Mesorhizobium opportunistum WSM2075: one gene and its partner. The protein of the gene in region 2 interacts with the protein of the main gene of each other region in a pairwise test. Links are inferred from orthologs where the notes say so. Each region holds a gene or a part of one and is shown on either strand. Other genes may lie near its edges. The genes, in order: MESOP_RS00935 and MESOP_RS22655.

Region 1 (9,164 bases), 4.5 Mb from region 2 along the record:
TAGAGCAGCGCTCCACCGGCGACGAGCGTCAGAAGCGTCGTCGCTTTGACCACCAGCGGCGAGCCGGGGCCGAGTCTGACGGCCAGCCAATGCTCCGCAAAATACAGCGCCACCGCCATCACCGCCGCCGACAGCACCAGGCGTGGAATGCGCTTCAGGAGCGGTACGTCGCGGCCCCAATGGCCGCGCCGGATAAGCACGCCAAGCAGCATCAGCGCGTTGACCCAGCCGGCCACGGCAGACGCCACTGCGATGCCGGGTGCGCCCATCCTGGGAAACAGCGTCAGCGCGGTGGCGACATTCACCGCCACCGAGATGGCGGCGAAGATCATCGGCGTGCGCGTGTCCTCGCGGGCGAAATAGCCGGGGGTGAAGGCCTTGATCAGCACGAAGGCCGGCAGGCCCAGGCCGAAGATCGCCAGGATCGCCGCCACCGTCGGCGTCGAATGGTTGGCGGCGAACGCGCCGCGCTCATAGACCAGCCGCACGATCGGCTCCGACATCACCCAGAGTGCCGCCGCCGCCGGCAAGGTCATGAACAGGGTGAACTCGACGGAGCGGTTCTGCAGATTGGCCGCCTCGATCAGATTGCCTGATTTCAACGCCCGCGACAGCTCGGGCAACAGCACGATCGCCACTGCCACGCCGACGACGCCGAGCGGCAGCTGATAGACGCGGTCGGCATAGGCGAGCGAGGACACGGCGCTGTCTTGCGCCGACGCGATCGCCGTGCCGATCAGCTGGTTGATCTGGGTGATGCCGCCGGTGATCGCTGCCGGCAGCGCTAGGATCAACAGCCGCTTCACGTTCGGCGTCATCTTCGGCCGGCGGAAGCCGATAGAGATGCCGGCGTTGCGCACCGCCACCCAGACGATGGCGAGCTGCACGATGCCTGCCGCCAAAACGCCCCAGGACAGGCTGAAGCCGACAGCACGTGCATCCAGCCCATGATACCAGGCGTAGCCAAGCACGCTGATCAGGATGATGTTGAGGAACGCGGGCGCGATCGCCGCCGCGAAATAGCGGCGCAGCGAATTCAGCATGCCCGCCATCATGGCGGCAAGCGACATGCAGATGAGGTACGGGAACATGATCGTCGCCAGTGCGACGGTCGTCTCGAACTTTCCAGGCGTGTCGGCAAAGCCCGGCGCCACCAGGTAGCGCACGATCAGCGGCATCGCCAGTTCCATGACGATGGTCAGCGCCAGCAGCGCGGTGAACAGCACGCCGAACACTTCCTCGGAGAAGCGCTTGGCGCCATCAGTGCCGTGCGTTTCGATCTCCTTGGCAAACAGCGGCACGAAGGCGGCGTTGAAGGCGCCCTCGGCGAACAGCCGGCGAAAGGTGTTGGGAAACTGGAAGGCGGCGTTGAACGCGTCGGCCACCGGCCCGGTGCCCAGTGCCGCCGCCATCAGCATCTCGCGGCCAAACCCCAGTGCGCGGCTCATCAGCGTGCCGGAAGCGACTGTTGCGAATTTCTTGACGAGGCTCATGCGTTCGGAGACTGCCTGTGAGCAATTCCAGGAAAAGCGTTAAACGGTTTTCCGTCCGGAATTGTGTTGAAACAAAAAGTTGGAGCTATTCGCCGTTTCCGTGAAACGGCGAATAGCTCTGGAGATTGGGACAAAGTGATGATGGCTCTCACTCGGCGGCCGCCTTGGCCCTGCCGCCGCGCTCCGGCGCGGCGCCTTCGAGCGTCGCTATCAGCCGGTTGCGGATCGTGGCAATGCGGGCCGGACTGTCGATCTTCTGGCCGGTGAGGTCGGTGACGTAGAAGGTGTCGATGACCTTTTCGCCGAAGGTGGTGATGTGGGCCGACGCAATGTCGAGCGACAGGTCGGACAGGGTTCTGGTGATCTCCGACAGCAGGCCAGGGCGGTCGAGCCCCTCGACCTCGATGACCGAAAAGCGGTTCGACAGCGCATTGCGGATTTCGGCGCGGGGCGGGATCTTGAACACCTTGGAGCCGCGCCGTGGCTTGGTGCGCTTCTCGATCATCTCCGGCAGCCAGCTCTTGCCGGACAGCACGTCCTCGATCAGCCGACCGACACGCTCGGCGCGCCGCCGCTCGTCCTCGTCACGGTCGAACTCCCTCGAGATCAGGATCGTGTCGAGGGCGCGGCCGTCCGACGTGGTGAAGATCTGCGCGTCGACAATGTTGCCGCCGGCGCCGGCGCATGCCCCGGCAATGACGGAGAGAAGACGCGGGTGGTCCTGCGCCAGAACGGTGATTTCGGTCACCGCTTCGAACTGGTGCGTCTTGACCATGGTGGCAAGCTTTTTGCCCGCCGCATCCGCATCGCGGATGAATTCGGCATGGCGAAGCTGGTCCGGCAGGTCGACGGTCAGGAGATAATTCTCGTAGTGCTGGCCGACATAGCGTTTGCGGGCCTTGTCTGGCCAGTCGGCGAGCGCCTCGGCCAGACGCTCGCGCGACGCCGCCGTCCGCTGCGCACGTGACACTTCCGAGAAGCCGCCGGTCAAAAGCAGTTCGGTCTCATAGTAGAGCGTGCGCAGCAACTGGCCCTTCCAGCCGTTCCAGACACCTGGTCCCACGCCCCTGATGTCGCAAACGGTCAGGATCAAAAGCATCTTCAGCCGCTCGACCGACTGCACGATCGCGGCGAAATCCTCGATGGTCTTGCGGTCGTTGAGGTCGCGGGTCTGCGCCGTCATCGACATCACGAGATGGTTCTCGACCAGCCAGGCAACGGTTTCGGTATCGGCCGGCGACAGCCCCATATGCGGGCAGATGCGGCGTGCGATCCGGGCGCCGGCCTCCGAATGATCCTCTGGCCTGCCCTTGGCGATGTCGTGCAACAGCACCGCGACATAGAGCGCCTCGCGGCTCTTCTTCAGGCCAGGCATCAGCGAATGCGACAGCGGATGCACCTTCTCGCCATCGCCGCGCTCGATCTCGGCCAGCACGCCGATACAGCGGATCAGGTGCTCGTCCACCGTGTAGTGGTGGTACATCGAGAACTGCATCATGGCGACGATCTTGCCGAAATCCGGGATCAGCCGGCCCAGCAGCCCGGCCTCGTTCATGCGGCGCAGGTTGAGCTCGGCATTGCGGTCCGACGTCAAAATGTCGAGGAACAGCCGGTTGGCCTCTTCGTCGCGCCTGAGCGACTTGTTGACCAGGCCGAGCGAGCGGGTGAGCAGCTTCAGCGCATCGGGATGGAATTCCAGCCCGTGCTTGTCGGCGAACCAGAATAGTCTCAGCAGATTGACCGGGTCGCGTTCGAACACCTGGTCGTCGGCGATGTTGATGCGATGGTTGTCGACAATGAAATCCGACGTGCCGGCCAGCTTGCGCTTGCGGCGCTGGAAGGTGAGGAAGATGCGGTTGAAGCCGGGAACATGCTTGGCCTGCTCCTCCTCCAGTGCCGCGCAGAAGATGCGCGTGAGGTCGCCGACATCCTTGGCGACGAGGAAGTAGTGCTTCATGAAGCGCTCGACCGCCGACAGGCCGGGATGGGTGGTATAACCCAGCCGTTCGGCGATCTCGCGCTGGATGTCGAAATGCAGCCGCTCCTCGGCCTTGCCGGTGAGGAAATGCATGTGGCAGCGCACCGCCCACAGGAAGTCCTCGGCCTTCTGGAATTCGCGATACTCGGCATCGGTGAAGACGCCCTTCTCGACCAGTTCTTCTCCAGTGCGCACCCGATAGAAATACTTGCCGATCCAGAACAGCGTCTGCAGGTCGCGCAGGCCGCCCTTGCCGTCCTTGACATTGGGCTCGACAAGATAGCGGCTTTCGCCGGCCTTGGCGTGGCGCTCGTCGCGTTCGGCGAGCTTGGCCTGGACATATTCCGGACCGGTGGTGCGCACCACCTCATGGTCGAAGCGCAGCATCAACTCGTCATAGAGCTTGCGCTCGCCCCACAGGAAGCGCGCCTCCAGGATCGAGGTGCGAATGGTGATGTCGGTGCGCGACAGCCGCAGGCACTCGTCGATGTTGCGGGTGGCATGGCCGACCTTCAGCCCGAGGTCCCACAGCATGTAGAGCATGTATTCGACTGTCTGTTCGCCCCACGGCGTCTGCTTGTAGGGCAAGAGGAACAGAAGGTCGATGTCGGATCCCGGCGCCAGCGTGCCGCGGCCATAGCCGCCGACCGCAACCACGACCATGCGCTCGGCCGACGACGGGTTCTTCACCCGGTAGACATGGGTCGCGGCGAAATCGTAAAGCGCCCGGATCAGCTCATCCATCACATGCGACAGCCGCTCGGCGCAGGCATTGCCGCCGCCATCCTGCCTCAGCATGGCCTCGGCTTTTCTGCGGCCCTCGGCGAGCCGGCCCTTGAGAAGCTGGAGAACGGCCGCGCGGATGACAGGGCTGGAACCATCGCCGGCGCTCGCCGCGGTCAGCGCCGTCATCTCGCGGCGCAAGGTTTCGCCGTCGATCAGTTCATCGAGCTTCAGGGAGATTTTCGCCATAGGTATCGGTTGGCCTTGCCTTTTGGGCGGCGTCTATAGCGCGTTTTCGCGGCGCTGGGTATGGGGCCGGCCGACAGCCCGGAATTGGCTTAGTCGATTGCCTCGATGGGGCCGAAGGGCACGACAATCTGCCGCCGCAGCCTGCAGAAGTCGGCGATCCACCTCATGGTCCGCCCGGCTTCCCGGCTGATTCTCACCGCCGTCGGCTTCCTCTGCCTTGTCATAAGCCCACTCGCGGTCCGCGCGGCATCTCGTTCCTGGTCGAGCAGGCTCGGCAGCCTGTAGCCGACGAACTGGTCTTGCGCGCAGAGGGCGGGAACAAGTTGGTAGATATTCCTGCCGGCCGACATAGCGGGGTTAAAGATGAGATCGTCGACAGCTATGTTGACTTGCGCCGTTGCCTCCAGAAACTCGCGCGCCATTTGCCGCGAGAGGAGATAACCCCCAGCCCCTGGATGGCCCTTGCGGAGCCGGACCGTGGAAAAACCGTGTCCGGCAGGGGCCCTTCTCCTCTGGATCACGGTTCTGGAGAAGAACGTCTCGAGCTTCACGACGTCCGCGTCCTCCGGAACCCAGCTCGTATCGCCCAGCAACGCACCGGCTCTGCCGGAAAACACCATGTCGTCCTCGAAGACGGCGCCGTACGGGGCGTCGTCCTGGGCGATGATCGTCCAGCAGGCACGATGGCTATGCAGGCAGGCGATCTCGCTGCCGGCGAGGGGCCGGATGGCATGTATCGCGTGCTGCGGCTGCTGCACCAGATTGGGATGTTCCTGGGCATCGATCCCCGCGACCCGCTCGAACCCAATGCCGATGCGGGCGAACTCCGATGTCATGTGGACAAGTCGGTCGGGAGATCGATCGAGATTGATGACCAGGCGCTTCATTTGACGAAATCGTTGTCTTCCGGGAGTGGCGGCGTTCTCTAGCACACCGGAGCCGGTGTCTGTTGACTTTTTAAGAGTATTTTGCGCCGTGATGAAATGATAGTGCCGAAATGGTCAATTTCTACTTTGCCGGCCACAGCAAGTTCGAAGCAGTGCCTGAACCAAAACTACCGGGCTTTCGGATACGGATCGGTCTTGCCCTTTGGGCGTCTAAAGCGCGTTCTCGTTGCCGCCGGCGGCCAGGCAAGACATCGGCTCTTCAGCCGCAGGGGGATCGAGCGCAATGACCGTATAATGCCGCAGCTTGCAGTGATCGACGACCCACTCGACGACCCGCCTGATTTCTACCCTTATCTTCTCGGCGAGGGGCTTTCTGCGCTTGATGGTCAGCCCGCTTGCGACCCATTCGGCTTCGCGCTCTTCGTAAAGCAGGCTTGGCAATCTGTCGCCCACGAACTGGTCCTGCGCACAGAGTGCGGGAACGAGTTGGTAGATCGTCTTGCTTGCCGACGTCGGGAACACGGGGTTGAAGAGGAGATCGTCGGCAGCTGCGCTGGCCTGCGCGGTAGCTTCCAGGAGGTCGCGCGCCATCTGCCTGGAGACGATGTAGCCGCCGGTCCCCATATGGCTCCTGCGAAGCCTGAATAGGGAGAAGCCGTTGCCGACGGCGATCCTTTTCCTCTGGATCATGGTCTTGCTGAAGAATGTTTCGAGTTTGACGGCATCGGCATCGGCCGAAATCCAGCCACTATCGGCCAGAAGGGCACCGGCTTTCGCGGAGAACACGACGTCGTCCTCGAAGACGGCGCCATAAGGGGCATCGTCTTGAGCGATGATCGACCAGCAGGCGCGATGGCTGTGCATGCAGGCGACCTCGCTGGAGGACAGGCGCCGGACGGCGTAGATCGAAAATTGTGGCTGCAGCACCAACTCAGGATGGTCACGGGCATCGGTCGCGACGATTCGCGCGAAGGCGATGCCGATGCGGGCAAACTCCGCCGTGATGTGGGCGAGCCGGTCGGGAGACCGATCAAGATTGATGACCAGACATTTCATTGATTTACCGGGATTCGAATTGTTGTCGGAGGGCCGAGCGTTAGCACACGCAGCGCTACGGAATGTCGACTTTTTCTGGGCGAACAGCCGGGTTGAGCCTCGAAATACGAATAATCAAAACAGCCCTTGACCTTCCAGTTACTGGAAGCACTACCTCCGGCTGGAAGCAGTTGGAAAGAGGCCTTCGCAATGGCGCATTCAGATCACGATCATCACACGCATGGCGGCTGCTGCGCGCCGAAAGCCGTGGACGCGGGCGCGGTCCTGCGCGATCCGGTCTGCGGCATGACCGTGGATCCGGCCGCCGGCAAGCCGACAGCAGAACATGGCGGCCGGCTCTATCACTTCTGCAGCGAAGGCTGCCGCACGAAATTCCAGGCCGAGCCGGAGAAATACCTGACGGCCATCGACCCCGTCTGCGGCATAAGCGTCGATCGCGCCACGGCCAGGCACTTTGTCCGCCATGAAGGCCAGGGCTTCTATTTCTGCTCCGCCGGCTGCAAGGCGAAGTTCGAGGCGGCCCCGCAAGCCTATCTCGGCGACAAGCCGGTGCCGGCGCCGATGCCCAAGGGTACGCAGTACACCTGCCCCATGCATCCCGAGATCGTCCGCGACAAGCCCGGCTCCTGCCCGATCTGTGGCATGGCGCTGGAGCCAATGGGCGTGCCGACTGGCGATGAAGGACCTAATCCGGAGCTGGTCGACTTCACCAGGCGGTTCTGGGTCAGCGCGGCCCTGTCGATCCCGCTTCTGATCGTCGCCATGGCGCCGATGGTCGGCCTGTCGTTCGAAGGACTGGTCGGGGATCGCACAAAGGTCTGGATCGAGCTGGCCCTGGCAAGCCCGGTGGTGCTTTGGGCCGCCTTTCCCTTCTTTCATCGCGGCTGGGAATCGATACTCAACCGCAGCCCCAATATGTGGACGCTGATTTCGCTCGGTGTCGGTGCCGCCTATCTCTACAGCGTCGTCGCCACGCTGTTCCCGGACATTTTCCCGCATCAGTTCCGCGGCCATGGCGGTGCGGTGCCGGTCTATTTTGAGGCTGCCGCCGTCATCGTCGCGCTGGTCTTCCTCGGCCAGGTGCTGGAATTGCGCGCCCGAGAAAAGACCGGTTCGGCGATCCGCGCCCTGCTCGATCTGGCGCCCAAGACAGCGCGGCGGATCGCTGAAGACGGCTCCGAGAGCGACGTCCCGCTGGACGGCGTCAAGGCCGGGGACCGCTTGCGCGTCCGTCCGGGCGAAGCCGTTCCGGTCGACGGCACCGTGCTCGAAGGCCGCTCTTCCATCGACGAATCGATGATCACGGGCGAGCCGTTGCCGGTCGAAAAGACCGAAGGCGACGCGCTGACCGGCGGCACGCTCAACAGGCAAGGCTCGCTGATCATGCGCGCCGAACGGATCGGTTCCGAGACCACGCTCGCGCGCATCGTCGAACTCGTCGCCAAGGCACAGCGCTCGCGCGCGCCGATCCAGGGGTTGGCCGACCGCGTTTCCTTCTACTTTGTTCCGGCCGTCGTCCTGGTTGCCGTCGCGGCCTTCATTGCCTGGGCGGTCCTTGGTCCAGAGCCCAGCCTGGTCTTTGCCGTCGTCTCGGCGGTCTCGGTGCTGATCATCGCCTGTCCCTGTGCGCTTGGGCTTGCCACGCCGATGTCGATCATGACCGCCACCGGGCGCGGCGCTCTTGCCGGCGTGCTGATCAAGGAGGCCGCCGCACTCGAACGCTTTGCCTCCGTCGACACGCTGATCGTCGACAAGACCGGCACGCTGACCGAAGGCCGGCCGAAGCTGACCGATATCGTAACTGCCAGCGGCTTTGCCGAGGACGACTTGCTGGGGCTTGCGGCAAGTCTCGAGAAGGGGTCTGAACACCCCTTGGCCGAGGCCATCGTCGAAGGCGCCGCGGCGCGCGGCGTGACCGTCGCCCACGTCGGCGATTTCGAGGCGACCACCGGCAAGGGCGTTTCAGGCACCGTGTCGGGCAAGACTGTCGCGCTCGGCAATGCCGCGATGATGCGCGATCTCGGCGTCGATGTTTCCGCCGTTGCGGCCAGCGCGGAGGCGTTGCAGGGCGACGGCAAGACGGCGATGTTCGTCGCTGTCGGCGGCAGGCTGGCCGGCATCGTCGCCGTTGCCGATCCGGTCAAGGCGACCACCGCCGAGGCGATCAAGGCCCTGCATGACAGCGGCTTGAGGATCATCATGGCGACCGGCGACAATGAACGCACGGCCAAGGCGATCGCCGGCAGCCTCGGTATCGACGAGGTGCGCGCCGGGCTCTTGCCGGAACAGAAGGCAGCGCTCGTCGACGAGTTGCGCGGCACGAGCGCCGGCGTCGCCATGGCCGGCGATGGCGTCAACGACGCACCCGCGCTTGCCGCCGCCGATGTCGGCATCGCCATGGGTACCGGCGCCGATGTCGCGGTCGAAAGTGCTGGCATCACCCTGGTCAAGGGCGATCTCAACGGCATCGTGCGGGCCCGCGCGCTGGCCCAGGCCACCATCCGCAACATCCGCCAGAACCTGTTCTTCGCCTTCCTCTACAATGTGCTTGGCGTACCGGTCGCCGCCGGCGTGCTCTATCCGCTCACCGGCACGCTTTTGTCGCCGATGCTGGCGGCGGCGGCGATGAGCCTGTCGTCGGTGTCGGTAATCGCCAACGCATTGCGGCTGAGAACGTTGAAACTCTGATCCAAACCCCCAAATACGAAATCCCTGCAACAGGAGACCATGAATGACCTTGGCTAAGAAACTCGTGCTTTTGCTGATGGCGGCCGGAAT
Region 2 (4,877 bases):
CCGGCTGGGGTACGGTCAACGGCCGTCCGGTCTACCTCTTCGCCAAGGATTTCACCGTGTTCGGCGGCTCGCTGTCGGAAGCCCATGCCGAGAAGGTCATCAAGGTGCAGGAGATGGCGCTGCGCAACCGCGCGCCGATCATCGGCCTTTACGATGCCGGCGGCGCGCGCATCCAGGAAGGCGTGGCGGCCCTTGGCGGCTATGCCGAGATCTTCCAGCGCAACGTGCTGGCTTCGGGCGTCATTCCGCAGATTTCCGTCATCATGGGTCCGTGCGCCGGCGGCGACGTCTACTCGCCTGCCATGACCGACTTCATCTTCATGGTGCGCGACACCTCCTACATGTTCGTCACGGGGCCGGACGTGGTGAAGACCGTCACCAACGAGACGGTGACCGCCGAGAGCCTCGGCGGCGCCTCGGTCCACACGACGAAATCCTCGATCGCCGACGGCGCCTATGACAATGACGTCGAGGCGCTCTTGCAGATGCGCCGGCTGGTCGACCTCTTGCCGGCGTCCAACACATCGGAACTCCCCGAGATCGAATGCTATCAGTCGGTCACCGACCATGATCTGTCGCTCGACCGGCTGATTCCCGATAACGCCAACAAGCCTTACGACATCAAGGAATTGATTCTGAAAGTCGCCGACGAGGGCGACTTCTTCGAGATCCAGCAGAGCTTCGCCAAGAACATCGTCACCGGCTTCGGACGCGTCGAGGGCCGCACCGTCGGCTTCGTCGCCAACCAGCCGATGGTGCTGGCCGGCGTTCTGGATTCCGATGCCAGCCGCAAGGCGGCGCGTTTCGTGCGCTTTTGCGACTGTTTTTCGATCCCGATCGTCACCTTCGTCGACGTTCCGGGCTTCCTGCCCGGCACTGCCCAGGAATATGGCGGGCTGATCAAGCATGGCGCCAAGCTCTTGTTCGCCTATGCCGAGGCCACCGTGCCCAAGATCACCGTCATCACCCGCAAAGCCTATGGCGGCGCCTATGACGTCATGGCCTCGAAGCACCTGCGCGGCGACATGAACTATGCCTGGCCGACGGCGCAGATCGCGGTCATGGGCGCCAGGGGCGCGGTCGAAATCATCTACCGCAAGGACATCGGTGACGCGGAAAAGATAGCAGCCCACACAAAGGCTTACGAGGATCGCTTCCTGTCGCCCTTCGTCGCCGCCGAGCGCGGCTATGTCGACGAGGTGATCATGCCGCACTCGACCCGCCGCCGCATTGCGCGCGCGCTGCGGATGCTGCGCAACAAGGACATGCAGAACCCCTGGAAGAAGCACGACAACATTCCGTTGTGAGCTGGGATTCCAGTCAGCGCCCGCTGCGGGCGGCGACCAGTTCGCGCAGCACCGTCACCATCGCCTGCGGCAGATCCTCGGCGATCAGGCCAGGCCCGAGGCGGCTGCCGGCCTCGGCATGGATCCACACCGCCGCGCAGGCAGCCTCGAACGCCGGCATGCCTTGTGCCAGCAGACCGGCTGATATGCCCGACAGCACGTCGCCCGACCCCGCGGTGGCAAGCCAGGCCGCACCGTTGGCATTGATCGCCGCCCTGCCATCGGGCGCTGCGATCACCGTGTCGGCGCCCTTGTAGACGATGACGGCATTGGCATTGGCGGCTGCCGCACCCGCCTTGTCCAGCTTGGACGAGGCATCGTCACCAGCAATGCCGGGAAACAGCCTCGCGAATTCTCCTTCATGCGGCGTCATCAGCAAGGCCGGCGCGTTTTTCCGGCGTGCGGCTTCGAACAAGACATCCGGCGCGTCGCGAAAGGAGGTGATCGCATCTGCGTCAAAGACAAGACCATCGACCTGGGCGGGAGCATCCTGTTTTTGGCCGGAGGCAAGGAGCGCGAGCCCGAAGGTCCGCGTTTTCTGACCGACGCCAAAGCCGGGCCCGAGGACAAAGGCCGACGGCCGGCGTTCGCCGACAAATCCTTCGATGTCCACGACGTCATCGGCCTTGCGAAGCATGATCGAGGTCAGATGGGCAGCATTGACCTGCATGGCATTGCCCGGCGACAGCACGGTCACAGCCCCCGCCCCGCTCCTCGCAGCGGCCAGTGCCGACAGCCGCGCCGCGCCGGTGGCGCTTGGGCCGCCGGAGAAGACGCCGACATGGCCGCGCTTGTATTTATGCGCATCGATGGCCGGCACGGGAAAAACACGCAACCAAAGCGCCGGTGTGTTCTCGAACGTCCTGGGCCGCAGCCGTGCGATGATCTCGTCGCCAATGCCGATATCGGCAAGCACGACCTCGCCGCATCGCTCCCGGCCAGGCAGGAGCAGATGGCCGGGCTTCCTGCGCGCGAAGGTCACGGTGATTTCGGCGGCAAATGCCTTGCCGAGCACCTTGCCGCTGTCGCCGGACACGCCCGATGGCAGGTCGACGGCAATAACGGGCAAATGCATGTCGGTGGCGATATCGATCGCCCTGGCGGCATCGCCGGACAGCGGCTTGGACAGCCCTGCCCCATACAGCGCGTCGACCACGATCGAGCCGGGCTCGGCTTTGAAGCCGGATAGCGGCCGAGGCTTGATCGGGCACTCCGCCGCTGCCAGTGCTGCGTCGCTTCGCGGCCTCGGTGCGCCGGATGCCCAGATCGTCGCGGCGACGCCGCTGCCGGTCAGGATGCGAGCGACGACATAGCCATCACCGCCATTGTTGCCTGGACCGCACAGCACGTGGACGTGGACCGCTGCCGAATGGCGCTTGAAAACCTCGGCCGCGACGGCCTCGCCGGCACGACGCATAAGGCCGATGCCGTCGGCTGGACCGGCAGCGATCGTCAGCCGGTCCGCTTCGGCCATTTCGGCGGGAGTAAGAAGTTCATCGCTCATGGATTGCCGATCCGCATTCGATCAAGCATTGTCCACTTTGCGATCCGAAGCAAACAAGGAAGAGGTTGCGCGAGGGCAGCCATACTGTTCGGATGAGAGGCATCACAGGTAAAAATTGCCCACGCGATGGGCGACATGCCTAATTATTGTGCTGCGACGACGGATGGCACTGTGTAGGTTCCGGAAGCCGGTGCCGCATCCTGTACAGCGAATGACGCGAATTTGCATCCCGGCGCGGTGCGGCTTCGAAATCGCATGAGACCGCTTCGAATCCCTCGGATTGGCACAGTTCGTGCTTGATGGAGGCGCAAGCGGGGGCTCACAACCCGTTTTTTTGGCAGTGGAGGCCACTTTTTACATGAAAAAGATCGAAGCGATCATCAAGCCATTCAAGCTGGACGAAGTGAAGGAAGCGCTTCAGGAGGCCGGACTGCAAGGCATCACCGTGACCGAGGCCAAGGGCTTCGGGCGCCAGAAAGGCCACACCGAACTCTACCGCGGCGCCGAATATGTCGTCGACTTCCTGCCCAAGGTGAAGATCGAGGTCGTGCTTGGCGACGACGCCGTCGAAGGCGCGATCGAGGCTATCCGCAAGGCGGCCCAGACAGGCCGTATCGGCGACGGCAAGATCTTCGTCTCCAACATCGAGGAAGTCGTGCGCATCCGCACCGGAGAAACCGGCATGGACGCCGTCTGACGCGACCACCTCCCCAAACGTCATCATCAAAAAACGTCATCATCAAAAAACGTCATCAAACAGGGATACATGACATGACGACAGCCAAAGACATCATGAAGCAGATCAAGGACAACGACGTGAAATTCGTTGACCTGCGCTTCACCGACCCGAAGGGCAAGCTGCAACACGTGACGATGGATGTCATCGAGGTCGAGGAAGACATGTTCGCCGATGGCGTGATGTTCGACGGCTCCTCGATTGCCGGCTGGAAAGCCATCAACGAGTCCGACATGGTGCTGATGCCCGATGCGGACACGGTCCACATGGATCCGTTCTTCGCGCAGTCGACCATGGTCATCCTGTGCGACATCCTCGATCCGGTCTCGGGCGAATCCTACAATCGCGACCCGCGCGGCACGGCCAAGAAGGCCGAGGCCTACATGAAGTCGGAAGGCATCGGCGACACCATCTATGTCGGCCCGGAAGCCGAATTCTTCGTGTTCGACGACGTCAAGTACAAGGCCGACCCCTACAACACCGGCTTCAGGCTCGATTCCACCGAACTGCCGTCAAACGACGACACCGACTACGAGACCGGCAACCTTGGCCACCGGCCGCGCATCAAGGGCGGCTATTTCCCGGTGCCGCCGATCGACAGCGCGCAGGACATGCGCTCCGAAATGCTGACCGTGCTCGCCGAAATGGGCGTGCGCGTCGAGAAGCACCACCACGAGGTCGCGGCCGCCCAGCACGAACTCGGCATCAAGTTCGACACGCTGGTCCGCAACGCCGACAAGATGCTGATCTACAAGTATGTCGTGCACCAGGTCGCCAACGCCTACGGCAAGACGGCCACTTTCATGCCGAAGCCGATCTTCGGCGACAATGGCTCGGGCATGCACGTCCACCAGTCGATCTGGAAGGGCGGCAAGCCGACCTTCGCCGGCAACGAGTACGCCGGTCTTTCGGAAAGCTGCCTGTTCTACATCGGCGGCATCATCAAGCACGCCAAGGCGATCAATGCCTTCACCAACCCGCTGACCAATTCCTACAAGCGTCTGGTGCCGGGCTACGAAGCGCCGGTGTTGCTTGCCTATTCGGCGCGCAACCGCTCGGCGTCCTGCCGCATCCCGTTCGGCTCGTCGCCGAAGTCCAAGCGCGTCGAGGTCCGCTTCCCCGATCCGGGCGCAAACCCCTACCTCGCTTTCGCCGCCATGCTGATGGCTGGTCTCGACGGCATCAAGAACAAGATCCATCCCGGCCAGCCGATGGACAAGGATCTCTACGACCTGCCGCCGAAGGAATTGAAGAAGATCCCGACCGTCTGCGGATCGCTGCGTGAAGCCCT

The links.
Region 1: the proteins of MESOP_RS22655 (region 2) and MESOP_RS00935 interact in binary tests that used the Escherichia coli proteins (3 or more experiments, as listed by UniProt). The link is inferred for Mesorhizobium opportunistum WSM2075 from one-to-one orthologs.

What each region holds. Positions count from the first base shown.
Region 1 is NC_015675.1:204,122-213,285, reverse strand. What follows is about bases 1,442-4,772. They hold MESOP_RS00935 ([protein-PII] uridylyltransferase), read right to left. Parts: upstream 4,444-4,772; coding sequence 1,642-4,443; downstream 1,442-1,641. Other genes in these bases: MESOP_RS00930 (glycosyltransferase family 25 protein), read right to left, coding at 4,533-4,772; murJ (murein biosynthesis integral membrane protein MurJ), read right to left, coding at 1,442-1,493. Also shown: more of murJ, read right to left, coding at 1-1,441; more of MESOP_RS00930, read right to left, coding at 4,773-5,330; MESOP_RS00925 (glycosyltransferase family 25 protein), read right to left, coding at 5,541-6,386; MESOP_RS00920 (heavy metal translocating P-type ATPase), read left to right, coding at 6,576-9,074; CopM family metallochaperone, read left to right, coding at 9,118-9,164.
Region 2 is NC_015675.1:4,710,845-4,715,721, forward strand. What follows is about bases 1,938-4,877. They hold MESOP_RS22655 (P-II family nitrogen regulator), read left to right. Parts: upstream 1,938-3,208; coding sequence 3,209-3,547; downstream 3,548-4,877. Other genes in these bases: MESOP_RS22650 (bifunctional ADP-dependent NAD(P)H-hydrate dehydratase/NAD(P)H-hydrate epimerase), read right to left, coding at 1,938-2,850; glnA (type I glutamate--ammonia ligase), read left to right, coding at 3,622-4,877. In the rest of the region: MESOP_RS22645 (acyl-CoA carboxylase subunit beta), read left to right, coding at 1-1,307; more of MESOP_RS22650, read right to left, coding at 1,321-1,937. UniProt on the Escherichia coli protein: P-II indirectly controls the transcription of the glutamine synthetase gene (glnA). P-II prevents NR-II-catalyzed conversion of NR-I to NR-I-phosphate, the transcriptional activator of GlnA. When P-II is uridylylated to P-II-UMP, these events are reversed.